One region of the Mesorhizobium sp. M7A.F.Ca.AU.001.01.1.1 genome, then DNA from elsewhere that is predicted to be linked to it. Evidence: riboswitches for the same ligand, from Rfam matches in the RefSeq annotation. Region 1 holds a riboswitch; each other region holds the start of a gene.
The links. A riboswitch is a leader RNA that binds a small molecule or an ion and turns the genes downstream of it on or off. The one in region 1 is predicted to bind cobalamin.
Positions count from the first base shown of each region.

Region 2: linked by a shared signal. The riboswitch ahead of bluB (5,6-dimethylbenzimidazole synthase) and the one ahead of EN884_RS22835 (CbtB domain-containing protein) in region 1 are both predicted to bind cobalamin.
Region 3: linked by a shared signal. The riboswitch ahead of EN884_RS09725 (aromatic ring-hydroxylating dioxygenase subunit alpha) and the one ahead of EN884_RS22835 (CbtB domain-containing protein) in region 1 are both predicted to bind cobalamin.

Region 1 is NZ_RZPF01000416.1:267-5,606, reverse strand. Features, by position in the region: gene EN884_RS22850 (isoprenylcysteine carboxylmethyltransferase family protein) at 1-298, opposite strand, end outside; gene EN884_RS22845 (DUF1624 domain-containing protein) at 295-1,293, opposite strand; gene EN884_RS22840 (MFS transporter) at 1,517-2,716, shown strand; cobalamin riboswitch at 2,782-2,978, shown strand; gene EN884_RS22835 (CbtB domain-containing protein) at 3,014-3,193, shown strand; gene EN884_RS22830 (CbtA family protein) at 3,209-3,979, shown strand; gene cobU (bifunctional adenosylcobinamide kinase/adenosylcobinamide-phosphate guanylyltransferase) at 3,972-4,487, shown strand; gene cobO (cob(I)yrinic acid a,c-diamide adenosyltransferase) at 4,489-5,103, shown strand; partial or broken gene EN884_RS22815 (cobalamin biosynthesis protein) at 5,140-5,340, opposite strand, start outside.
Region 2 is NZ_RZPF01000191.1:699-9,018, forward strand. Features, by position in the region: gene EN884_RS14065 (pirin family protein) at 1-877, opposite strand, end outside; gene EN884_RS14070 (DUF2277 domain-containing protein) at 917-1,183, opposite strand; gene EN884_RS14075 (exodeoxyribonuclease VII small subunit) at 1,294-1,545, opposite strand; gene EN884_RS14080 (histone deacetylase family protein) at 1,549-2,475, opposite strand; cobalamin riboswitch at 2,597-2,777, shown strand; partial or broken gene bluB (5,6-dimethylbenzimidazole synthase) at 2,888-3,505, shown strand; gene EN884_RS14090 (hypothetical protein) at 3,628-4,611, opposite strand; gene EN884_RS14095 (TetR/AcrR family transcriptional regulator) at 4,896-5,504, opposite strand; gene EN884_RS14100 (MFS transporter) at 5,625-6,848, shown strand; gene EN884_RS14105 (GNAT family N-acetyltransferase) at 6,886-7,428, opposite strand; gene ribB (3,4-dihydroxy-2-butanone-4-phosphate synthase) at 7,462-8,320, opposite strand, start outside.
Region 3 is NZ_RZPF01000113.1:933-11,056, forward strand. Features, by position in the region: gene EN884_RS09690 (nucleotidyltransferase family protein) at 1-833, opposite strand, end outside; gene EN884_RS09695 (glycosyltransferase family A protein) at 830-1,507, opposite strand; gene EN884_RS09700 (glycosyltransferase family A protein) at 1,507-2,259, opposite strand; gene EN884_RS09705 (glycosyltransferase family A protein) at 2,315-3,049, opposite strand; gene EN884_RS09710 (hypothetical protein) at 3,064-4,113, opposite strand; gene EN884_RS09715 (PqqD family protein) at 4,160-4,591, opposite strand; gene EN884_RS09720 (hybrid-cluster NAD(P)-dependent oxidoreductase) at 4,761-5,861, opposite strand; gene EN884_RS09725 (aromatic ring-hydroxylating dioxygenase subunit alpha) at 5,887-7,134, opposite strand; cobalamin riboswitch at 7,249-7,451, opposite strand; gene EN884_RS09730 (DUF680 domain-containing protein) at 7,963-8,160, shown strand; gene EN884_RS09735 (DUF680 domain-containing protein) at 8,240-8,440, shown strand; gene EN884_RS09740 (DUF680 domain-containing protein) at 8,510-8,755, shown strand; gene ugpC (sn-glycerol-3-phosphate ABC transporter ATP-binding protein UgpC) at 8,835-9,947, opposite strand; partial or broken gene EN884_RS09750 (alpha-amylase family glycosyl hydrolase) at 9,972-10,124, opposite strand, start outside.

The sequences.
Region 1 (5,340 bases):
TGGCCAGATACATCGGATTGCGGGTGACGCCGAAGGGACCCGTGGTGACCAGGTGATCGGGTACAGCGTTGGGGTTGAGCGTGGTCTTGGCCCGGATCATGGTGCGGATCGCGGTGAACCAGAGTGCGGCGACGGCAAACAGCGCCACCCAGCCGGCCGCGAACAGGATATCGCCCAGCAGGTCGCCGATCCAGGGCAGGGGATAGAGCAGGCCCAGTGCGATGCTGACGGCGATGGCGGCGATGTAGATCAGCGGCGGCCACGGTATGAGCCCCGGCTTCGGCTGGTTCTCGGTCATTCGGCCCCTCCCTCCATCAACTTGCTGTCGGTCTTGGCGGTGCACATGCCGGCGAGATCGGACAAATGCGCTTTCCACTCCGCAGTCTGATCGTTGTTGTAGAGCCTATCAAGCGTGGACTCGCCCTCGAGTGTATCGAGCATGCAGACACAGTAGCTCGTACAGAACTCGGTGTCGCGCGACTGCTCGCAGGACAGCTGGCAGGTTTTGAGGAAATTCACCTGCGGGGTTTCGACCTGCGCCGGCATGATCTGCGAGAACAGCCAGACGCAGCCGATCAGCAGCGGCTGGTGGATCAAATAGAAAGCCAGGCTGTGCCGACCGATGAAGACCAGCGGGTTGGCCAAGCGACCGGGCGCCAGATTGGCAAGCCTGGCAAGCAGGCCGGCACCTGCGGCGAGTTTCGTCACCGCGATGCCCGCAAGCACGGCGCCGAACCACGGAAACAGCGGAACGTAGTCGTTGGAGCGCGGATTGGTCGCCGACAGGCCGACCCACCACAGCCATGGGTGATCGAAGGCCTCGAAGCGCAGATAGACGGGGGCGGCGATAACGAGCGCAGCGACGACAAGCGTCAGCAGCGCCGGCAGGCGCAGGAAGGCGAGACCGAGCAGGCTGGCCAGCGCGATCTCGTGCAAGATGCCGAAGAAGATGAAGCCGTCCGGAGTGGCTATGCGGGTGACGACCGAAATCGCGATCGCGGCTCCGGCGACCATGGCGAACCGCTTCCAGAAGCCGTTCCAGCGGATTTGTCGGCCGTGGGCGAGATACAGGCTGACGCCGACCAGGAACAGGAAGGTCGAGGCGATGCAGCGCGCGTAGATCTTCCACCAGCCGAAGGCGGTCAGGCCGGGATCGGTGTAGCCGAAGAACTCCAGATCCCAGGTGAAATGGTAGCTTGCCATGGCGATCAGCGCGATGCCGCGCACGATGTCGATGGCGACGATGCGCTTTGGTCGATCCTGAACGGGTGCGGTCGGCGTTTGGATGCTCATGGTCTCGCATTCTGATTCAGCCCCGCTGGAGGACTATCACGGTTGCCCGGGACAAAAGAAGACCGGCAACCCTGCCGATAGCGCCGGATCAGCCGCGGCATTGGGCCAGTGCCGGAAAGCCTTTGGCCGGCTTCGCTTTTGCCGGATGCACGTCGGTTTCCTCTTATTGGCGCTGAGGTCGCCACGGCAGATTTGACCCGGTGAATCTGCTTCGGGGAAAGCAATGTCCACCCATGTGCGCCATCCGATCTGGCTACCGGCCCTCAAGGCCGCGGACGCGCGCACCTTCGCTTCGCTCTATGCGGTCGAATCCTTCGCCCGCGCCACGGTGTCGAGCGTCATCCCGATCCAGGCTTACGAGATCCTGCACAACGAGCAGATCGTCTCGATCCTCTACACCGTCGTGGCGATGCTCGGCCTGTCGGTGACATTGTTCATGCCGATGCTGATCCGCCGTTTCGCCCGGCGCTGGGTCTACACGGCGGGCGCCTGCCTGCTGGCCATTGGCTCGCTGTTCTTCGTCACCGACACGCTTGCCGGGCAACTGGCCGGCATGCTGTGCCGGGTGATGGGCGCCAGCGCGCTGTCGATCACGCTCAACCTCTACATCATGGACCACATCCGCAAGACCGACTTCATGCAGGCCGAATCGCTGCGCATGGCGTGGTCGATGCTGGCCTGGACCGGTGGGCCGACGCTCGGCATCTTCCTCTACACGCGCTTCGGCGTCTATGCCGCGCATGGCGCGGTGGCCGTGTTCGCGTTAGCCTTGCTGGCATTGTTCTGGACCTACCGGCTCGGCGACAACCCGTCGATCCGTCCCGGCAAGACGCGACCAGCCAATCCGCTCGCCAATATCGGCCGCTTCATCGCCCAGCCCAGGCTCAGGCTGGCCTGGCTGATCGCGTTTGGGCGCTCCTGTTTCTGGACGACGTTCTTCGTCTATGGGCCGCTGTTCATGGTCATTACGGGTGAGGGCAAGCTGGCCGGCGGCCTGCTGGTTTCGGCCGGCAACGCGCTTTTGTTCATGGCGATTTTCTGGGGCAAGGCGGGAAAGCGCTTTGGCGGCCGCAGGACCATGACATTTGCCTATTTCGCCATGTCGGTCGCGCTTCTGGCGGCGGGCTTCGTCGGCGAAACCGTGCCGCTGCTCACCGGCGCCTTCCTGCTCTGCGGCGCCTTCTTCACCATTGCACTCGACGCGCTCGGCTCGACCGCCTTCATGCGCTCGGTGCGCTCCTATGAAAGATCGCAGATGGCGGCAGTCTATCGCACCTATCTCGACTTTTCCGAGCTGACGCCGCCGCTGGTCTATTCGGTGGTGCTGGCCTTCTTCGGCCTGGGCTCGGTGTTCGTCACGCTCGGCCTGCTGGCGGCGGTCTGCGGCTTCGTGACGTGGCGCTATCTGCCGAAATCGCTTTGACCTTCATGGCGCATTCGCAACGGTCGCCGGCGGAATTTGGTTTGCCGGACGCGAGGATTCTGCCTATAGTCGCCGGTGTCGCCGGTTCCATTTTGGAGCCAAGAGGGAATGCGGTAAGGGCGGATTTCGCCCAATGCCGTGGCTGCCCCCGCAACTGTGTGCGGTAGTCCTCTCCATATGCCACTGAAGATTTTTCTTCGGGAAGGTGGGGAAGGACGCTGATCCGTGAGCCAGGAGACCTGCCGGCGACAGGAAACTGACTTCGATGCCCTCGGGTGGAGGGCGAAAGGACAAGACATGACTACCGCTTCCGTCTCCCTCGGCGCTTCCGTCTCCTCGCAGTCGCGCTTCATGCAGCTTGCGCTCGCCGCGCTGCTCGGCATTTTCGTGATGGGCTTTGTCGGCTTCTCGCATATCGATGCGGTCCACAATGCGGCTCACGACTATCGCCATTCGATGGCGTTTCCCTGCCACTGACGAGGGGCTGACATCATGAACCTGTTTCGCAACGTCGTGTTCATCGCGGCGATCGCAGGGCTCGTGGCCGGCGTCGTTCTCGCCTGCATGCAGGCCTATGCGACCGTGCCGCTGATCCTGAAGGCGGAAGTCTACGAACAGGCGGGCGGCGGGCATCACCATGACCATGCCGCTCCGGCAGCAACGGATAGCAATGCCATGAGCACAGCCGCTCCGGCCCCTGCCGAAGCGACTGCTGCGGCGGAAGACGAGGGCTGGGCGCCGGCAGACGGTTTCGAGCGTTTCGCCTTCAGCGTGCTTGCCAACATCGTCACCGGCATCGGCTTCGGGTTGATCCTGGTCGCGGTTTCCGAATTCGCCGGCGGTATCGGTGGTTGGCGCCAGGGCGTGTTCTGGGGCTTGGCCGGCTTTGCCGTGTTCACGCTGGCGCCGGGCCTCGGCCTGCCGCCGGAACTGCCGGCCATGCCGGCCGCCGATCTCACCCAGCGCCAGATCTGGTGGTGGGCAACGGTGGCGGCAACCGCTGCCGGTCTCGGCCTGATCGCGTTCCGCAAGTCGCTGCCGCTGGCGATCCTTGCCGTCCTTTTGATCGTCGCACCGCATGTTGTCGGGGCACCGCAGCCCGACAGTTACGAGACGGCGATTCCGGAAGGGCTGCATCACCAGTTCGTGGTGGCGGTGACCGTGACCAATCTGGTGTTCTGGCTGGTGCTCGGAGCGGTCGTCGGTGTGGTGCGCGGTCGCTTCACCGGCACCGCGACCAGCCTGCGCGACAGCTTTGCCTGATCGCAAGACACTGACCTTTCTCATCGGCGGTGCGCGCTCCGGCAAGAGCGCGCACGCCGAAATTTTGGCAACCGCCTTGCCGCCGCCCTGGACCTATATCGCCACGGCGCAAGCCTATGATGACGAGATGCGTGAGCGCATCGCGTTGCACCGGTCGCGGCGCGGCGAAGGCTGGACGACCATCGACGCACCGCTCGATCTCGCCGGCGCGCTTGCCGCCTTGCCGGACGATCGGCCGGTGCTTGTCGACTGCCTGACGCTGTGGCTGACCAACCATATGCTGGCCGAACACGATTTCGAGCTGGAATGCCGGCGATTGGCGGAGGTGCTGTCGCGGCCGCGCGGACCCTGGTTCTTGGTGTCCAATGAAGTCGGACAAGGCATCGTGCCGGACAATGCACTGGCGCGCCGCTTTCGCGATGCCGCCGGCCGGCTCAACCAGCAGGTCGCGGCGATTGCCGATACGGTGCTGCTGATGGTGGCGGGGCTGCCGCTCAAGGTGAAATGATATGACCGATATCGACGATAAGGACGAAGAGCGCCACCGCGCCAAGATGGCCAAGCGCAAGGCGGTGCAGGATGCCGAGGTGGCGAGCAAGACGGTCGAGAAGGGATTGCTCATCGTCAACACCGGCCCGGGCAAAGGCAAGACCACGGCCGCCTTCGGGCTGGCGCTGCGGATGCTCGGCTACGGCAAGCGCGTCGGTGTCGTCCAGTTCATCAAGGGCAAGTGGCACACCGGCGAGAAAGACGCCTTCGCCGCCTTCGGCGACCGTGTCGTGTGGCACGCGATGGGCGAGGGGTTCACCTGGGAAACCCAGGATCTGAAGCGCGACATCGCTGCCGCCGAAGCCGCCTGGGCCAAGGTGCTCGAACTGATGGCCGATCCGTCGATCAGCCTGCTGGTGCTCGACGAATTGAACATTGCGCTGCGCTACGACTATCTCGATCTCGACAGAGTGGTTGGCGCGCTAAAAGCGCGGCGCGAGGGCCTGCATGTCGTTGTCACCGGCCGCAACGCCAAGCCGGCGCTGGTCGAGGCCGCAGACCTCGTCACCGAAATGAGCGTGACCAAGCATCATTTTTCCGCCGGCGTGAAAGCGCAGCAGGGGATCGAGTTCTGAGTGTTCCTCAACCTCCCCAGACGGGGGAGGGTGAGGTTAGGTCACAACGATGACAACGACCGAAACCAACCCGAACAGAGCGATCAGCAGATAGTCGGCGACGCGATAGAGTTTCAGCGCCTGCCTGATGTCGAGGCTGTCGGCTTCACGCCGCCCACCTTCGCCCATGAAGACGTCGTCGACCAGCACGCCGCCATAGAAGCGCGGGCCGGCGAGCGCCAGGCCGAGCGCACCGGC
Region 2 (8,320 bases), on a different contig from region 1:
CGATGTCGAAGCGGCCTGTCTTCCATTCCTCTTTCGCCTGTTCGATACGCTCTTTCGACGACGAGACGAAATTCCACCAGATGTAACGCTTCGAACCAAGAGAGGCGCCGCCGAACAGCATGAAATGCGCCCCGGTCTGCGACGACACGACGATCTCGTCACCGGGACGGAAGACCAGCAGCCGTTCGGCTGGGAACACATCGCCCGAAATCGAGACCTCGCCTTCCAGCGTGTAAATGGCGCGCTCTTCCGCATCGGCAGGGATTTTCACGCTGGCGCCGGGCGCCAGGCGCAGGTCGGCGTAGAGCGTCTCCGAATCGGCCCTGACCGGGGACCGTAATCCTTGGAAATCGCCGATGATGAGGCGCCCGTTGACGCCTTCGGCATCAATCTCGGGAAGCCTGAGCGCTCCTGTGTTCTCGAACACAGGAGCCACCTCTTCCTTGTCGTCCGGCAGCGCCAGCCATGTCTGCAGGCCGGATACCGACATCGGCGCGCCACGCAGTTCCTCCGGCGTACGCTCCGAATGGACGATGCCGCGGCCGGCGGTCATCAAATTCACGTCGCCGGGCTGAATGACCATTTCGGTGCCGAGGGAGTCGCGGTGCCGGATCTTGCCGTCGAACAGATAGGTGACCGTCGACAGTCCGATATGCGGATGCGGACGGACGTCCAGCGCCTGGCCGGCCCGCAGGATCGCGGGACCCATGCGGTCGAAGAAGATGAACGGACCGACCAACCGCCTTTTTGCCGTTGGCAGGGCACGGCGCACCTGAAAACCACCGATGTCCTTGGCGTTCGGAATGACCATCAATTCGATCTGATCGCTGGCGAACGCATCGCCCACCTCAGGGTCTTTCCCGGGGAAGAAGCTCATGGACTCTCCTTGTCGGTGGTCGAAGGCCGCCTGGCCGCATCAGGCAAAGCGGATGGCCGCCTTTGCCCGCAGCTTGGCCGCCACCTCTTCGCGATTGCGCGGATGCTGATGGGTTTCCAGGGAATCGAGCAGTTCGCGCGCCGAGGCCGCGATGGCGTCGACGGCATGATCGAAGGCGTGCTGGTTCTGCTTCGAGGGTCGCGTCGTTCCGCTCAGCTTGCGGACGAACTGAAGGGCCGCGTCGCGCACCTCGTCATTGGTTGCCGGCGGATCAAAATTGAACAGGGTCTTGATGTTTCTGCACATCGCTTCCGTATCTCCTCTTGTCCTTGAGCTGTTTCAATCGCAACGAGTTATATCCTCGATCATGATCATGTCCAAAAACCGGTGAGGCGAGGCCATCGTTCGGACCGGCCTCAATCCGCGTCGAGCGGCTCCGTTCCAACCGGCTTGCCGTCGCGCGACAGCCTGATCTTCTCGACCTTGTCCTCGGCGGCCTTCAGCAGCCGGTCGCAATGCGCCTTCAGCGCCTCGCCACGTTCATAGATCCTGATCGACTGGTCGAGCGGCACGTCGCCACGCTCCAGATCATCGACGATCTTCTCCAGCGCATCGAGTGCCTGCTCGAAGCTCATCGCCTTGACGTCTTCGTTGGTCTCACCAGCCATCGTTCATCCTTTCATCAGTCGCCCGACATGGGCGGCGACCGAAAATGCCAATCCCTGCAGATCGTAGCCGCCCTCGAGCAGGCTGACGAGCCGGTTGCCGCTGTGGCGTGCCGCGCGCTGCATCAGCTGGCCGGTCGCCCAATCGAAATCATCCTCGGTCAGATTGATCTCGGCCAGCGGATCGCGGTGGTGCGCGTCGAACCCGGCCGAAATGATGATCAGGTCGGGCGCGAAATTGTCGAGCGCGGGCAGGACGCGCGACAGGAAGGCATCGCGAAACACTTCGCTGCCGGTCTGCGGCGCCAGCGGTGCGTTGACGATGTTGCCGGCGCCCGTTTCGGTCTTCGCTCCGGTGCCGGGATAAAGCGGCATCTGGTGTGTCGAGCAATAGAGCACCGAGGGATCGTCCCAGAAAATATCCTGCGTGCCATTGCCGTGATGCACGTCCCAGTCGACGATGGCAACGCGCTCGACACCGTGTTTCTTCTGCGCATAACGCGCCGCGATCGCCGCCGTGTTGAACAGGCAGAAGCCCATGGCCGTGGTCTTTTCGGCATGATGGCCGGGCGGCCGGGCGGCGACGAAGACGTTGTCGGCGCGGCCCGAAAAGACATCATCGACGGCGGCGTTGGCGGCGCCGATCGCGGTGATCGCCGCTTGCCAGCTCTTCGGACTGGCAGTGGTGTCGGCATCGATGCGGGCAATCCCCTCGTCGGGAATGGCGGCGCGCACGCGGGCGACGAAATCGGCGGGATGCGCGTAGAGGATGGTGGCCTCGTCGCCTTCCGGCGCCTGGATACGATCGAGCCCGGCAAAGGCTTCCTCGTCGAGCACGCGCTCGATGGCACGCAGGCGGTCGGGCCGCTCGGGATGTCCGGGCGGCGTGAGATGCTCGAGGAAGATCGGATGCGTGTAGAGACGGGTGGTCATCGTCCTAATCTAGTGACCCGGATCGACAAAGGCCATGCACGGGCGGCCGATGACTGGGGAAAATCGCGCCTGCGTCCATTCGTGTCGCCGCAGGCATTGGCCTCGCCGGCGCTTCGGCGTAAAGTCCTTGGCACTGCCTGGTGCCCGCCGCAAGCGGGAGAATCGGGAACACGGTTGAATTCCGTGGCGTGCCCAACGCTGTGAGGGGGACCGCGCCGGTAAATGCCACTGTCGATGACGGGAAGGCACCGGACGCGGGTTGATCCCAAGCCAGAAGACCGGCCTGGCAGGCATCGTCATCCGCATGGTCGGGCGGGTGGCATCAGAGCGACGTGCGTCCATTTGGACGCACAAAGTACGCTCTGACCGTTTTGAATCTGCAATCGCAAGGGGACAAGCGATGCCGGAACATATGACCGCTGCCATTGACGATGGATTCGACCAGAATGCGCGCGATGCGGTCTATCGCGCCATGTTCACGCGGCGCGACGTGCGCAGCCATTTCCTGCCCACCGCGATCGATGACGACGTGCTGGCGCGGCTGCTGCTTGCCGCCCATCACGCGCCATCGGTCGGCTTCATGCAGCCATGGAATTTCATTGTCATTCGCGATGCCGGACGACGAGCGGAGGTGCGCGACCTGTTCCTGGCCGCGCGCGAGCAGGAACTGCCGGCGATCGAGGCGGAAAAACAGGCGCTGTACCGCAAGCTCAAGCTGGAAGGCATCTGCGAGAGCGCGCTCAACATCTGCATCACTTGCGACCGGCAGCGCTCGAAGGGTTCGCCGCTGGGACGCTGGCACAATCCGGAGATGGATCTCTACAGCACCGTCTGCGCGGTGCAGAATTTCTGGCTGGCCGCGCGTGCCGAGGGCGTTGGCGTCGGCTGGGTGAGCATCATCGAGGCTGAGGCGCTGAAGCGGCTGTTGGCCATTCCGGATCACGTAACGCCAATCGCCTATCTCTGCGTCGGCCGTGTTTCCGAGTTCGCTTCCAAACCGGACCTTGAAACGCATGGTTGGGGACGGCGGCTGCCGCTGCCGGAACTGATCATGAGCGAGACGTTTTCCGGGCAAGGCGAGACACAGCTCAAGTCCACCGTGGCGCGCCTCAACACCGTTTCTGCCTCACCAGACACCACCTGCCCGGCCGATCAGGGTGTGGCGCCGGCCGTACCCCAGCGCGAACCGCCGAAGGAGGCGAGCGCCTTGTCCTTGAGCTCCCTGAACTTCGACGACGCCTCGGCCAACCGGGCGTCCCAGGCCGGATCCGGCACCTGGCCCGCGATGGTCTTGAAATAGACCTGCATCAGGCAAGCGATGGCGAAAGGCTCGATGAAGGCCGCCTTGAATGCCCAGGCGAAGACGATGGCGAGCACGAAGGCCCAGCCGGCGAGCTGGCCGGGCATCAGGAACAGAATGGCGCCGGCAGGCGCCAGCATCATCAGAAAGATGACGAACGACACGCCCCACATGATGACCGCCAGCCAGACGGCGTTCTTGACCATGACCTTGCCGTTCTGGGCATAGAGCACGACGCCTTGGCGCGCCGTCTCGAAGGGTGAGGCTGAATTGATGCGGATGTTGTAACCGAGGATGATCTCGTCGACATAGGTCAGCGACAGGCGGATCACCGTGTTGATGAAGGAGACCAGGCCGCTCAGGCCCGGTATCGGCAGGAAGGCGGCGATACCGCCGAGCAGGCCGGTGATGGCGCGGATGGCACCCTTGACGAGCTGGTCGACGACGAAAAGGATATTGGCCTCGGCAAAACGCTGGGTGACGACATCCCTGGCGTAGGCGATCTGGTCCTGACCGCCGGGAATGTCGCGGCCGTCGATCAGATGAACCATGACGGCGATGTGGCCGGCCTTGACGATATAGAGGATGTATTCGCGGATCCAGTAGACCGCGATCGAGACGATGCCAAACCCGACCACGCCGCCCCACAGGGCAAAGGACATGGGCCCGTCGGGATCGGTGGAGATATGGCCGACGCCATAGCCGACCGAGGCACCGGTGCCGGTCGCCATGATGTAGGCCAGCGTGATGCCGAAATAGACGATCATACGAAAGACGATGAACGGCCAGGTCCGCATCATGATGGACACCGACCGGCCGATCTCGAAATCCCACATGTGCCCCTCCGCCTCAGAGATGGTGGAAGAGGATGAACTCAACCCGGCGATTGTCAATTGCCGGCCCTGGCACCACAGGGCGACGAATTCTGGGCAACGGTTTTCTTTCGCAGCCTTTCGCCGGCGCATTGTCTGACGGAGCATCAAACGAAAAACCCGCCTGTGCGGCGGGTCACCGGCGCAAATCAGCACCATGGACGAATATGTACCTTAGCTGAGGGCAGGTGTCAAGAAAAAATTCCTATCGGGAACAGCTGCCGGCACGAAAAGCTCCGGTGGGAACTTCAATTCGACTGCGGATCCGGCTTCTTGAGCAGGCCTTCGAGCAGTTGCTTGAACGCCGTCACCACCTTCTTGGACGTCGCTTCGGGGTCGTCCGAATTGGCGATCCGTTGCGCTGCCTGGCTGCTCGCTCCGTTGATCAGTCGCGAGGCCGTCTCGGGGTCGAGGCTCGAGACAACGACCCCCTCCTCCTGCAGCGCGGTCAGATGGTCGGTCATTGACACGATGCACGCACTGGCATTCGGCCATTGCGCTGGATCCCCCAGCACGGCCGGGCCATCCCGGAACATGATGCGCTGGATTTCCGGCTCCAGCGCCATCTCGATATAGGTCGAGCACTCGTCGACGAAATGCTGCCAGCGGGTCGGCGCTCTCGACGCGACCTCATTGATGCGCGCCGCCATTTCGCCGTCGATCTGGGCTATGACCGCCTGCAGCAGCCCCTTCTTGTCGCCGAAATGATGATAGAGCGCGCCGCGCGTCAGCCCGGCCGAAGCGGTGAAATCATCCATCGAGGCTTCCGCATAGCCTGTTGTGCCGAAGGCATGGCGGGCCGCCGCGATCAGCTTTGCGCGCGTCTCGGCGATCATCTCCTTGCGGGGTCTGTGCATGGCTTCTGGCCCTATTCACATACGTAACGTATGCCAATTGACATACGCGGCGTATGCTCTATTTAACAATCATACGCTTCGTATGTAATTGCCGAATCGTCCTTTGTCGAGGAACCACCCATGCAAAATCCCTATGCGGAAATCTTTCGTGCCCCCGGAACCAAGGGCTTTGCGGCCGCCGGATTCATGGCGCGCCTGCCGATCGCCATGGCGCCCATCGGCATCGTGGCGATGCTGTCGCAGACGCGTGGCGAATACTGGCTGGCCGGAGCCGTCTCGGCAACATACGCGCTGGCCAACGCTTTCGTTGCGCCGCAGATATCCAGACTGGTGGACCGCCTGGGCCAGACACGGATCGTCGTGCCCACCACCATCATCGCGGTGCTGGCTTTCGCCGTCCTGATAGCGGCGGCCAACCAGGACTGGCCGGTGTGGACGCTGTTCGTGTCGGCCTTACTGGCCGCGGCCATGCCAAGCATGCCGGCGATGGTGCGGGCGCGCTGGACAGAGATTTTCCGCGGACGGCCGCAGATGAACACCGCATTCGCCTTCGAGTCCGCGGCCGATGAACTGGTCTATATCGCCGGGGCATCGCTATCGGTCGGTCTCAGTGCTGCCCTGTTCCCGGAAGCCGGCGTTCTGGTGAGCACATTATTTCTCGCATTCGGATCAGCGGCCTTCATCCTGCAACGCTCGACGGAGCCGCAAGTGCGGCCGGTGGACCATGGCTCAAGCGGCTCGGCGATCCGCCTGCGGCCGGTTCAGATCATCACCTTCGCCCTGATCTTCATCGGCGCGACCTTCGCGACGACGGAAGTCAGCACCGTGGCGATCACCAAGGAGCTTGGCCAGCCCGGCGCCGCCAGCCTTGTCATCGGCGTTTATGCGCTGGGATCGTTCGTGCTCGGCATCATCGTCGGCGCGCTCAGCCTGAAGGCGCCGCTGCAACGCCAGTTGGCCATCGCAGTCGCCCTCGTCGCGCTCGGCACGCTGTTGCCGCTCACCGCCGACACCGTGCCACTGCTGGCGCTGACCGTGTTCATCAGCGGCGTGGCGATCTCGCCGACCTTCATCACCGCCTTCGGCCTGATCGAGCGGCATGTGCCGGAGGCGATGCTGACCGAAGGCATTACCTGGGTCATGACCGGCATCGGCATCGGCATGGCGCTCGGCTCGTTCGCGGCCGGCGCGGTGGTCGATGCGTTCGGTGCCCAGAACGGGTTCTGGGTCTCTGTGGCTTCAGGCACGATCGCGCTGGCCACGGTGCTGCTTGGCCAGCGCAGCCTTGCCACGGCTGAGTGCGAGACGGACGGATGCGAAGCAGCCGCGATTGCTGCGGAATAGTTCCGGCGCGCCCGGGCCTTAGGCCGGGCGCGCCGCTCTAGGCAGCCGGGCCTGAAATATTGACTCTTCTTGGGTGCGCCAATGCCAAAACTATCGTTGGCGCCCCGTGCAGAATCACCTCTTTTTCGAAGACGAAGCCACATTTCTCCAGCACCCGTCGCGAAGCCGGATTGGCGGGGCGGACGAGGCCGACAACCCGATCGGCACGCAAGGGGCCGAACGCGGTGCGCAGTGCTTCCGTCACCAATTCCGTGGCATAGCCATGTCCCCAGCTCGCCGGATGAAGATGATAGGACAGGTTCAGACCGTCGAAATCCGCCGATACCGTGACGCCGCCGAAGCCGACCAGCTTTTCATCCGCCTCGACCGCCCAGCGGCCAAAGCCGTGCTTGTGCCAATGACCGATGTCGCGCGTCAGCCGCGCGGCGCTCTGCTGGGCTGTATCCGGGACAGGGCCCGGACGATGCGCAACAAGTTCCCGGCGCGAAAAGAGATCGATCAGGAAATCCAGATCAGCCTCTTCTGGGCGGCGCAGCAAAAGCCGCTCGCTGCGCTGGCTGGAAGGCAGGGACGCATTCATCCGTCTTCTCCGGCAACCGGATCGACGGGAGGCTCAGAGGATCTCGGTCTTGGCGATGTGGATGCCAAAACCTTCAAGGCCGACATAGTGGCGTTCGCGCGAGGCGATCAGGTTGATCGAGGAGATGCCGAGATCCTTGAGTATCTGGGCGCCTAGCCCGATCTCGCGCCACTCGTTTTCACGGCGGCGCGCCTCTTCGTGATCCTCGCGGTCGCCGCTTGCCGGCCGCTTGCGCTCCTGATGCGCAACGCCGACGGAGCCTTCTCTGAGATAGACGATGACACCGCGCCTGCGCTCGCCCATTGTCTTCATGATGGCGTCGAGCCGGTGGCTGGTGCCGAAGACATCGGTCACCACATCCTCCGAATGCAGACGCACCGGCACGTCCTCGCCGTCACGAATGTCGCCGAAGACGATGGCGACGTGATGCATGGAGTCCCACGGCAGCGTGTAGGTGAAGACCTGTGCCTTGCCGCCGAGCGTGTCGATTTCCGAGCAGGCGACGCGTTCGACCAGCGTTTCCTTGCGCTGCCGGTAGGCGATGAGGTCGGCGACCGAAACCTGCTTGAGGCCATGCTCCTCGGCGAAAGCCTGCACCTGCGGACCGCGCTTGACGGTGCCGTCATCATTGACCAGCTCGGAAATGACGCCAACCGGCGGCAGGCCGGCGAGCTTGCACAGATCGACCGCTGCTTCGGTATGGCCTGAGCGCATCAGCACGCCGCCTTCGCGCGCGATCAGCGGGAAGATGTGGCCGGGGCGGACGAAATCCGAGCCACCGACATTGCCGTTGGCAAGATTGCGAACGGTCAAAGTGCGATCTTCGGCCGAGATGCCGGTCGTGGTGCCATGCTTGAAATCGACACTGACGGTGAAAGCGGTGGTGTGGGCG
Region 3 (10,124 bases), on a different contig from region 1:
CCGCGTCTTCCGACGATGTCGAGGAACATCCCCCAATCGACGTCTTCGGCATGGATGGCGACCGCGCAGTCGACAAGCCAGTCGCTGTGGGTGTGGGCGTCGAGGCCGCCATGGGCGATGGCCAGTGCCATGCGATCGGCCGGCGATGGCACGAAGACCGCGACGCCGCTGAATTGTGCCGGGACCGCCCGTTGCCAGATCGCCAGGTCGTCTTCCGCGCTCGTCTGCGACCCATCATAGCCGAGCTGGTGCAGGTCGATGTCGCCGAAACGGCCCTTGAAGAAGTTCATCGACCGCAGCGACGCCAACCGGGTTCGCAGATATTGCGCGCTGACGCCCGAGGCGATCTGCCAGTCGCGGTCGCGCAAGATGTCGAAGACGGCAGCCATGTCGCGCGGGCGCACCAGTATGTCGATGTCATGCGCCACCCGACCACGCTGCGCCGACGCGTTCAAGGCAATGCGGCTGGCGCCCTTGATCAGCATGATGTCGGCGCCGCCGTCGGCCATCGCCTTCAGCGTCGGCTCGGCCTCGCGCATCGCCATGCGCGACTTCGTCCACAGCATCTTCTGCAGGCCGACGAGGCGCGGGTGCGCGGTATGCCCGGCCAGTTTTCTGCCGAACCTGTCGGAGATGGCGGCGAGCAGACGATGTTCTCGAAACGAGACGAGGTCGATGTCGTTCTCGTCGAGCCAGCGCGCGGCGCAGGCAGCGGCTGCGTCCTCATCGGAGAGCAGCGCCGCCTTCAGCAACAGGTCCAACTGGCCGGTGGGCCACGACCAGCCATAGTCCGGGAAGCGGCGGCTGATGCGGCGAACAGGCCTGGCGTTCAACTGGAGCCCGCCTTGTTCTGGGCCCGCCGCTGCATGGCGAGCCTTGCGACCTGGATATAGCCCCGGTCGCGTGCCGGATCGCGGCCGTAGGAAAGGCTGCCCGGACGGATGCGGCGCAATGCAAGCACGTCGTCGAGCATGGCAAGTACAAAGCCTGCCTCACGAACCCGGGCGATCCAGTCGATCATCTCGCCGCGACCGCCTGGTGGGTCGATGATGGGACCGACGCTCTGCACCACCTCCTGGCGGATCATCATCGTCGTGCGCGACCAGCCCGCTCCACTGGCCGCATCGGGCAAATCGGGGCTGTCGCCGCGAAACGTCCGCCAGTGCGTAAAGACGCCCGCTGTCCCGGGATGACGGCCGAGATAGGCCAGTTGCTGTTCGATCTTGTCCGGCAGCCACAAATCGTCGGCATCGAGCGTCGCGATGAGCGGCGTCGAGAGTGCCGCAATGCCACGGGTCGTTGCGCTGCCGGGTCCGGCATTGTCCTGTCGCAGCACCGTCACCGGCAGGTTCATCGCATCGATCACCGCGGCCGTATCGTCGGTCGAACCGTCATCGACCACGACGATGGCCTCCGCTTTTGCCGTCTGGGCCAGAACGGAGTTCAGGGCAGCGCCTATGGTGGCGGCCGCGTTGAAAGCCGGAATGACGACGCCGTAGCCTGCCATCAAAGGAACCGCCACTGCGCGAGATCCTTGAAGTCGAAGATCCCCTCCACCCGGCGCAAGCTGGGATCGGCCTTGCGACGCTTCATCGACTTGTGAATGGCGCGCATGAACTCGCGAAAGGGCACATCGGCTTCCTTGGTCATGTTGCCGGGATGACGCCTGTAATAGAGAGCCACCGTATCGGGCATAACGTATTTTGCCTGGCTCTCAAAGATACGCAACAGATAGTCGGTGTCCTCGGCCTGTTTGAAATCCTCGTCGAAACCACCGGTGCGCTCGATGAGGTCTCGCGCGAAGATCCCGGCGGACAGGTGGATCCCTCGCACGGTGATGGAGTGGCTGTCGGCGGCCGGTTCCAGTGTCTCGCCATCTATCTTGTCGACCAGCGTCATGCGCGAATAGGTCAGCTCGAGGCCAGGATCCTCTTCGAAGCAGGCGAGATCCGCCTTGAAGCGGCCTATCGGGGAGATGTCGTCCGAATCGAGAAACGACACCAGACGCGTCTGCGGCAGCAACTGCTTCAGCCCGGCATTGCGCGCCTTGGTGACCCCGCCATTGATCTGCTGGAAAAGACGAATGCATGGGGCCTCGTCGATCAACGACCGTACGACGGCTGCCGAGCCATCGGTCGACCCGTCGTCGATGACGATGATGTCGAGATCGATGTCTTCGCGCTGCCTGAGCAACGAGCGCAGCGCCAGGCCAACGAATTGTTCGCGATTGTAGACCGGCATGATGACGCTCAGCCTCATCGGCGTCTCCAGCAGCGTTGCGGGCTTGGCTGATCCGAGCCGATTGTCTCGAGCATCATGGCATCCGCCAATCGGCGGGACTCTTCAATTCGAAGATGCCCTGGACCTCTCGCCGTGACGGATCGGCCTTGCGCCGCCGCATCGACTTGTGGATTGCACGCAAGTGGTTGCGGACCCTGCCGCTATGTTCCTTGGTGACATTTCCGGCGTGGCGTCGGTAGTAGATCGCGACGGTGTTCGGCAATTCGTAGCGCGGACCGGTTTCGAAGACTCGCAACAGATAATCCGTGTCCTCGGACTGCTCAAAGTCCTCGTCGAAATGGCCGATGCGATCGACAAGCGTTCGACTGAAGAGAGCGGTGCTCAGCGAAATTCCGCGAAGCGTCATGGTACAGCAGTCCGCCTCCGGCTCGAGCTTCTCGTCGTCGATCCGGTCGACCAGCGTCATCAGCGAATAGGTTAGCTCAAGCCCGGAGGTAGCCTCGAAGCGGGCGAGATCGGCCTTGAACCGTCCGGCCAGCGAGATGTCGTCAGAATCCAGGAATGACACGAACTCCGCATCCGGCGGCAGTTGCCGCAGCCCGGCGTTGCGCGCCCTGGCCACGCCCATGTTCGATTGCTGGAAGAGTCGGATGCAGGGGTTTTCGCCCATCATCGAGCGTACGGCCTCAGCAGAGCCGTCGGTCGAACCGTCGTCGATGACGATGATGTCGAGATCGGCGGCGTCCCGCTGCCGCACCAGCGAGCGCAATGCCGAAACGACATAGCGTTCACGGTTATAGACGGGCATTATCACGCTCAGTTTCACGAAGCGCCCCGCACAAGAAAGTCCGCAATCGTGCCGGCTATCTCCTGTGGCTGCGTCCCCAGCGACAGACGATAGCATGGCAGCAGGCGGGTCAGGTCGCTGAAGAAGCGAAAGCCGCTCTCCCGCTCGCCCGGCATCTGCGCTATGCCGGACGGCGCCAAGGCAATCATGGCATCCCTCCGCGACACCGGCACGATCGAACTTGCCCCGCCTCCGCCGATATGTGGCACCAGCAGCGCAACGATGTCCAGGGTTTCAGGCACCGGCCGGGGCGCGATGTCATGAATGTGAAAAGCATATTTGCCTTGCCAGTTGAGCGGGCTATGAGCTGGCAGCCGGTGATCCAGCCCAAGTCGCGCGAATCCCTGGGGATCCTGCTTGAGTGTTGAAAACAACGGGCGGGCAGTCACGCCGTTGGAGAGGTCGACCAGCACATAATCGTCGCCGACGCTGTCCAGCCCGTGGAGGAGGCCGGCGGCGACGGTCCCGGATTTCCCGGCGCCGCCCGCGCCGGCCAGCAGTACGCCCCTGCCTTTGGTGCCGAGCGTCCCCGCATGGGCCAGCCGCATGCCACGTGCCGCATATTCCCAATGGAGGAAGGGGCGCAGCGGCGCTCCCGGCTCCCACGGTGGAAAGGCATCGGCCGAGGCCATCAATTGCACGCCAACGCGACGTTGCGGATCATAGAACTGCCAGAAATCCAGGTCGTGGAAATGGTTGCCGCGCAATCCGGCTTCCGCCAGCCTGGTGGCGAAGCCATGCTGCGTGAAGGGTCCTTGGCCCCATCTGGCCGGTGCCGCGATGCCGTCAATGCCGGGATGTGCGACGAAGATGCGGCAGATGTCGGCAGGCGCTCGGTTGTCCGCAGCCGTGACAAAGCCATGAGCGAAGGCATCCGCCAACGCGCCGGCACTCACATGAGCGGTCAACTCCAGATGCGGCAAACCCACCTTGCAGGTCAGTGGATAATGCGCGGCGCTGCTCTGCGCTTGCGCCAGGACATGACGTGCGTAGTCAGTCAGGTTTTCGAGAGTGACGTTCGGCATGGTCTGCCTGTTCCGGAGCCGTCCGGCAACGAGAGCCTGGCGCGCCTCAGTTGGCCTGCTTCACTGCGGGCCAGCCGAGGGGCTCCTCGACCTCGTGGATGGGATCGACGACAATGAGGTCGGCAAGGTCGTCATGGATGTCGACCTTGAGGGGCTCGCCGGCAGCGGCGAGCTGAGCCAGCAATTCGCTGGGAACCGGTCTTGCCACGCCATCGGTTGCGGCCGCCAGCAAACCGAATTCGAGCAATTGTGAAACAAAGCCGTCAATCGCGGCGGCATCGAGGGCGCCAATCCCGGTCGCGGCGCCGACCAGTTCGGAGGCAGGCACGCCGGACGACAGTGCATCCCAAAGCCTGCTGCCTGAATCAGAGAAGCCGAAATATTTACCGGTGGTCAGGTCGAGAACGACGGCTTCGCCATCGAAGGATTCAAAGACGATATCCTTGCTGGCAATGGCATATACGCCGGATTGTCGCATGTTTGCTCCCCGCCGAAGCAGGCCGCGGAGATGATCTTCGGGCCCTACGGTCAACCCCACCGTTGCAGGCGTCTAACCATTTGCAGGGTTTTTGGCAAGATGGCGTAGGCCCGGCCGAGCGCAGCTGCAGGCCGCGCGGGCATGGACAGCCTCTGACCGTGCCTGCCGGTCACGCCTCGATTTCAAGCGCCGAAAGCGGCTTCGAGCAACAGGCGAGGATAAAGCCGTCTTCGATTTCGTGATCGAGGATGCCGCCATTGTGGCTCATCTCGACGTCGCCCGCGACCTTCCTCACCTTGCAGGTGCCGCACAGGCCGAACTCGCAGGCGGCGGGAATCCGCACCCCCGAGGCGCGTGCCGTCTGCAGCACGGTCTGGCCGGCGACGCATTCGGCATCGACATCGGAATGCGAGAACCGGATCGGTGTCACGGCCTCCACGGTGGCAGCGGCGCCGTCTTCCGCCGGCGGCGAGAACGGCGCCGGGATCTCCTCCACGGCAGGCGCGGCAAAGCTTTCCTGATGGTATTTCGCCATGTCGAAGCCGGCTGCGTCCAGCATGCCGCGCACGGCGCGCATGAAAGGATCGGGGCCGCAGCAGAAAATCTCGCGCTCGCGGAAATCGGGCGCCAGCAATGGCAGCCGGATCGCGTCGATGCGGCCCATATGGCCGAACCAGCCCTCGCGGCTCGACCGCTCCTCGATCATGAAGCCGAGCGACAGCCCAGGCATGCGGCTGCCGAGCAGTTCGAGCTCCTTGCGGAAAATGATCTCTTCCGGGCGGCGCGCGCAGTTGACGAAGCCGACATCGGTCCATGGCGCGCAGTCGTTCAGCCAGCGCAGCATCGACATCATCGGCGTCACGCCGGAACCGGCCGAAATGAACAGGTATTTGGCGGCCGGGTGGCTGTGCAGCGAGAAGTCGCCGGTCGGCCCATAGGCCTTGACGTGCGAACCGGGCGTCAGATGGTCGAACATCCAGCGCGTACCGGTGCTGCCCGCCTGCGCCTTGACCGTCACCGCGATCGAGAACGGCCGCGACGGCGAGGACGACAGCGTGTAGGTGCGCATCAGCGGCCCGTCCGATGTCGGCAGTTCCAGAGTCACGAACTGCCCCGGTTTGTAGCGGAACCAGGTCTGGTTGTCGGAGCGGAAGGTGAAGGTCTTCACGTCAGGCGCTTCGTCGCTGACGCCGATCACTTCCAGCACCTGCAGCCTGTCGTTCCAGGGCGTCATCTGGTCGAGATGGCGATAGAGGCCAAGGTCCGTCATCGCATTCATCCTCTTGTCCCCTGGGCTAGGCGACGCTGCGCAGGGCCGGCCGGCCGCCTTCGGCAAGGCGCGGCCCGATGAACGACGCGTACCACTCGACGAACTGGATCACGCCGCCCTCATGCAGCTCCGAATAGGGGCCTGGTTCATAGGCCGGCGACAGGATGCCGAAGGCGTTTTCCTCGACGATGCGGCGGTCCTGGTCGTTGGTCTCGGTCCAGACATGGGTGAGCTCAGCGAGGTCGTAGTCGACGCCTTCGACCGCATCCTTGTGGACGAGCCATTTCGTTGTCACTGCGGTTTCCGTGGCACTGATCGGCAGCACGCGGAAGGTAACGGCGTGGTCGCCGAGGATATGGTTCCAGGTCGTCGGATAGTGATAGAGCAGCAAGGAGCCGATGCGGTCGGTTGAAACGCTGTCGGACAGGTTCTTCTGGACCGCCCGTTTTCCCGTCATGGTGTAGCTGACGGCATCGCGCAGCAGCGGCGCGCGGGTGGCGCGGTACTGCCCTGCCGGATCGATGCGGAATTTGCTCGGCAAGCCTGATGCCTCGCATCTGGCCCAGTGTGCGACCATTTCAGGGTCGCTGTCGGCGCCATGGACGCCGGTTATGGTTGGAGCCTCGGGGAAGGTCTTGCACAACTCGGGATGATTGGCGGCGCAGTGGTAGCACTCGCGGTTGTTTTCCCAGACCAGCTTCCAGTTGCCCTTCTCGACGATCGTGCTCTCGAAGGCGATCTTTGCTTCACGCAGCCGGTGCGGCAAAAGATAGGGTTCGATCATCGCCCGCATCGGCGCGAAATCTGCCGGTTCCTTGGCCAGGCAGATGAAGATGTAGCCGCCGACGCTCTCGCAGGCGACCGGCTTCAGGCCGAAATCACTCTTGTCGAAACCGTCGGCCATCTGGCGGGCAAACAGCAGGCGGCCGTCCAGCTCGTAGGTCCACTGATGATACGGGCAGACGAGCTTTGCCGCGGTACCCTTCTCCGTGTTGCACACGCGGCTGCCGCGATGGCGGCAGGAATTGTGGAAGGCGTTGATCTTGCCGTGCTGGTCGCGGACAAGGACGACCGGATAATCGCCGACCTGCACGGTGATGTAGCTGCCCGGCTTCGGCAGTTCGCAATCATGGCCGATGAACAGCCAGTCGCGATACCAGATCAGCTCCATGTCGAGCTTGAAGTAGTCCGGATCGGTGTAGAAGGGCTGCTCCAGCGAAAAGCCTTGCCGGCGCCCCTTCAGGAGCCTCAGCATGTCGTTGCGGATATCCATGTCCTGTCCTCGTTCCTAAGGACTGAACTGGTGGTGACGGAGGAAGGATTGAAGCGCAGGCCGGCTGTGTGCCGGACATGCGCTATCCACCTCTTGACCGCCCACCGCGATCAGTCGAGTCTAAAAATCTCGGGCTGGTTTCCGGGCTCTGGAGTTGTCCTTGCGGACCATCGCGACACCTTCCCAGGCGGTTGCCCAGTGGTCTCCCGTTGCGACTTGAACTCCACCACCGTTGCGGGGGCAGCGCCGGATTCTGACCGGCTTCCCAATTCTCCGCCTCGTCGTCACGAAGCGGCACCTGAGATGGTATGATCTAACCACGATCGCGGGCGCGCCGTCGGCATGAAAACGACATCGTATCCATGCGGCGCGACACGGCATGCGAAACGCTACTGCAGCTCGTCGCGGGCCGAGATCCCACCTCCCGGGCGGCCATTTGCCGGCTGCGATCTTCCCGAATCCGACCCTTCGCGGGGGGTCAAAAAAGGTTAATGGTTTCGAAAAATGACTATTAGTTCGCCCTAAAATCGAACCGAACGGTTCGTTTCTGTTGACGGTGCGTGCAGGACGGTGTGAACGCTGGGCCTCTGAAACAGTCAGTGATCCATCAGGTGGCTACACCTAACACACTGATATGAAGAAGAAAAATGCATCCCTAGATTCCGTTGGCACAATTTCAAGGTGTGGATTCATGGTCCACACGGAACAACTTCGTGATTGGAAAAGACGACCTTGCCCTCCCACATCGGGGCTGTCCGAACGACGCGATTTCATTTCCAAGACACGCCGCTAGACGGACGGAAAAAAGACGATACTGGAGTACCAAAAATGAAAAAGATCATTCTCACTGCCGCAGCCCTTCTGGCCATTTCCGGCAGCGCCTTCGCTGGTAGCGACCACTACGGTTCCAACGCCGCGGCAGCCACTGCTGTCGACAGCTCGTACACCGCTTCGACCAAGAAGTCGGAACCGGCTGCTCAGGCGCCTGCCCAGGGTGCTGACCGCAACCTCTTCGGCAACAACTAACAGCCGATTCCCAGTTTCCCGGTCGACGGCGGGCTCGCCCGCCGCCCTGGCGAAATTCAGACATTCAGGAGTATTCAAGATGAACAAGATCCTCATTGCTGCCGCCGCCGTTCTGGCCATCACCGGCAGCGCTTTCGCGGGCAGCGACAACTACGGTTCGAACGGCCCCAACCAGCCTGCCGCCGCTGTGGACCAGTCGTACACGGCTTCCACCAAAACCTCGGAACCGGCTGCCCAGACGCCCGCTCAGGGCAGCGACCGTAACCTCTTCGGTCGCTAACAACCAATTTCGCAACCGACGGCAGCTGTGTCTGCCGTCCTGGCGAAATCCAGAATTCAGGAGACTAAAATGAACAAGATCCTTATTGCTGCCGCCGCCGTTCTGGCCATCACCGGCAGTGCCTTCGCCGGCAGCGACAATTTTGGCTCCAATGGTGCCAATCAGCCTGCCGCCACGACTTCGGTCGACAGCACGCGCACCTCTTCGGTACGCAACACCGGTTCGCCGGTCTACAAGCTGCTGAACTCGTCGGGTGACACCACCCAGAAGTCTGCTCCGCAAGGTGCCGACCGCAACCTCTTCGGCAACAACTAACAACCGAAGTCGATCTCCAAGTCAAAGAGCGGCGGGCCCGGCCCGCCGCTCTTTTTTGTGCCTGACACGGTAATTGCGGTTAAGCCGCCTTTGCTTCCACTTCATGCAACGCGAAAGAACGTCCATCCGCGTCGAAGATATGCAGGTCCTCGCCATTGGCGCTCAGCCGCAATGTCGAGCCGCGCTTGACCTCGACATTGCCGGGCAGCTTGGTCACCAGCGGCAGATCGGCGCGGCCGATGTCGACATAGACAAGCTGCACCTCGCCGAGTTGCTCGACATAGTCGACCGTCCCCTCGAACAGATAGTCCGCGCCGCTGGCGATGATCAGGTCCTCCGGCCGCACGCCAAAGCTCACCGCAGCGCCCTTTGCCGAAGCCGGCGTCGCAATCGGCACGGTCGCCTTGCGTCCGCCGACATGGCTGACGACGGTCGGGTTTCCGGTCTTTTCGATGGTCGCCGGCAGGATGTTCATGGCCGGCGAGCCGATGAACTGGGCAACGAACAGATTGCCGGGCTTCTTGTAGAGGTCCATCGGCGTGCCGACCTGCTCGATATGGCCGTCCTTGAGCACCACGATGCGGTCGGCCAGCGTCATCGCCTCGACCTGGTCGTGGGTAACGTAGATCATGGTCGTGTTGGGCATCGATTCCTTGAGCTTGGCGATCTCGATGCGGGTGGCGACGCGCAGCGCGGCGTCGAGGTTCGAAAGCGGCTCGTCGAACAGGAACACCTTCGGATTGCGCACGATGGCGCGGCCGATGGCGACGCGCTGGCGCTGGCCACCCGACATCGCCTTGGGCAGGCGGTCGAGATATTTGGTCAGCTGCAGGATCTCGGCGGCCTGGCGCACGCGGCGGTCGATCTCGGCCTTGTTCTCTTTGCCGATCTTCATCGAGAACGCCATGTTGTCGTAGACGGTCATGTGCGGGTACAGCGCGTAGGACTGGAACACCATGGCGATGCCCCGCTTCGACGGCGGCACGTCGTTCACCACTTCGCCGGCTATTCTGAGTTCGCCGGAGGTGATTTCCTCGAGCCCGGCGATCGACCTCAGCAATGTCGACTTGCCGCAGCCCGACGGGCCGACGAAGACGATGAACTCGCCCGACCTAATATCGAGGTCGATGCCGTGGAGAATGTTCAGATTGCCGTAGGACTTCTTCACTTGTCTTAGCGTGACATCGGCCATTGGTTTCCTCCAGTGATTGGAAATTCAGTCGAGACGCCCGAACCAGGCGCCGTAGCCGCCAAGCTCGATGGAACCGCTGCTCGCCTGCCCCGAAAATCCGTGCCCGGGCAGAGGTTGCAGCGATCGGCCGCCAAGGTCAACCTTGGCCCGCCCGGCTCCCAGATTGAAGACGCAGAC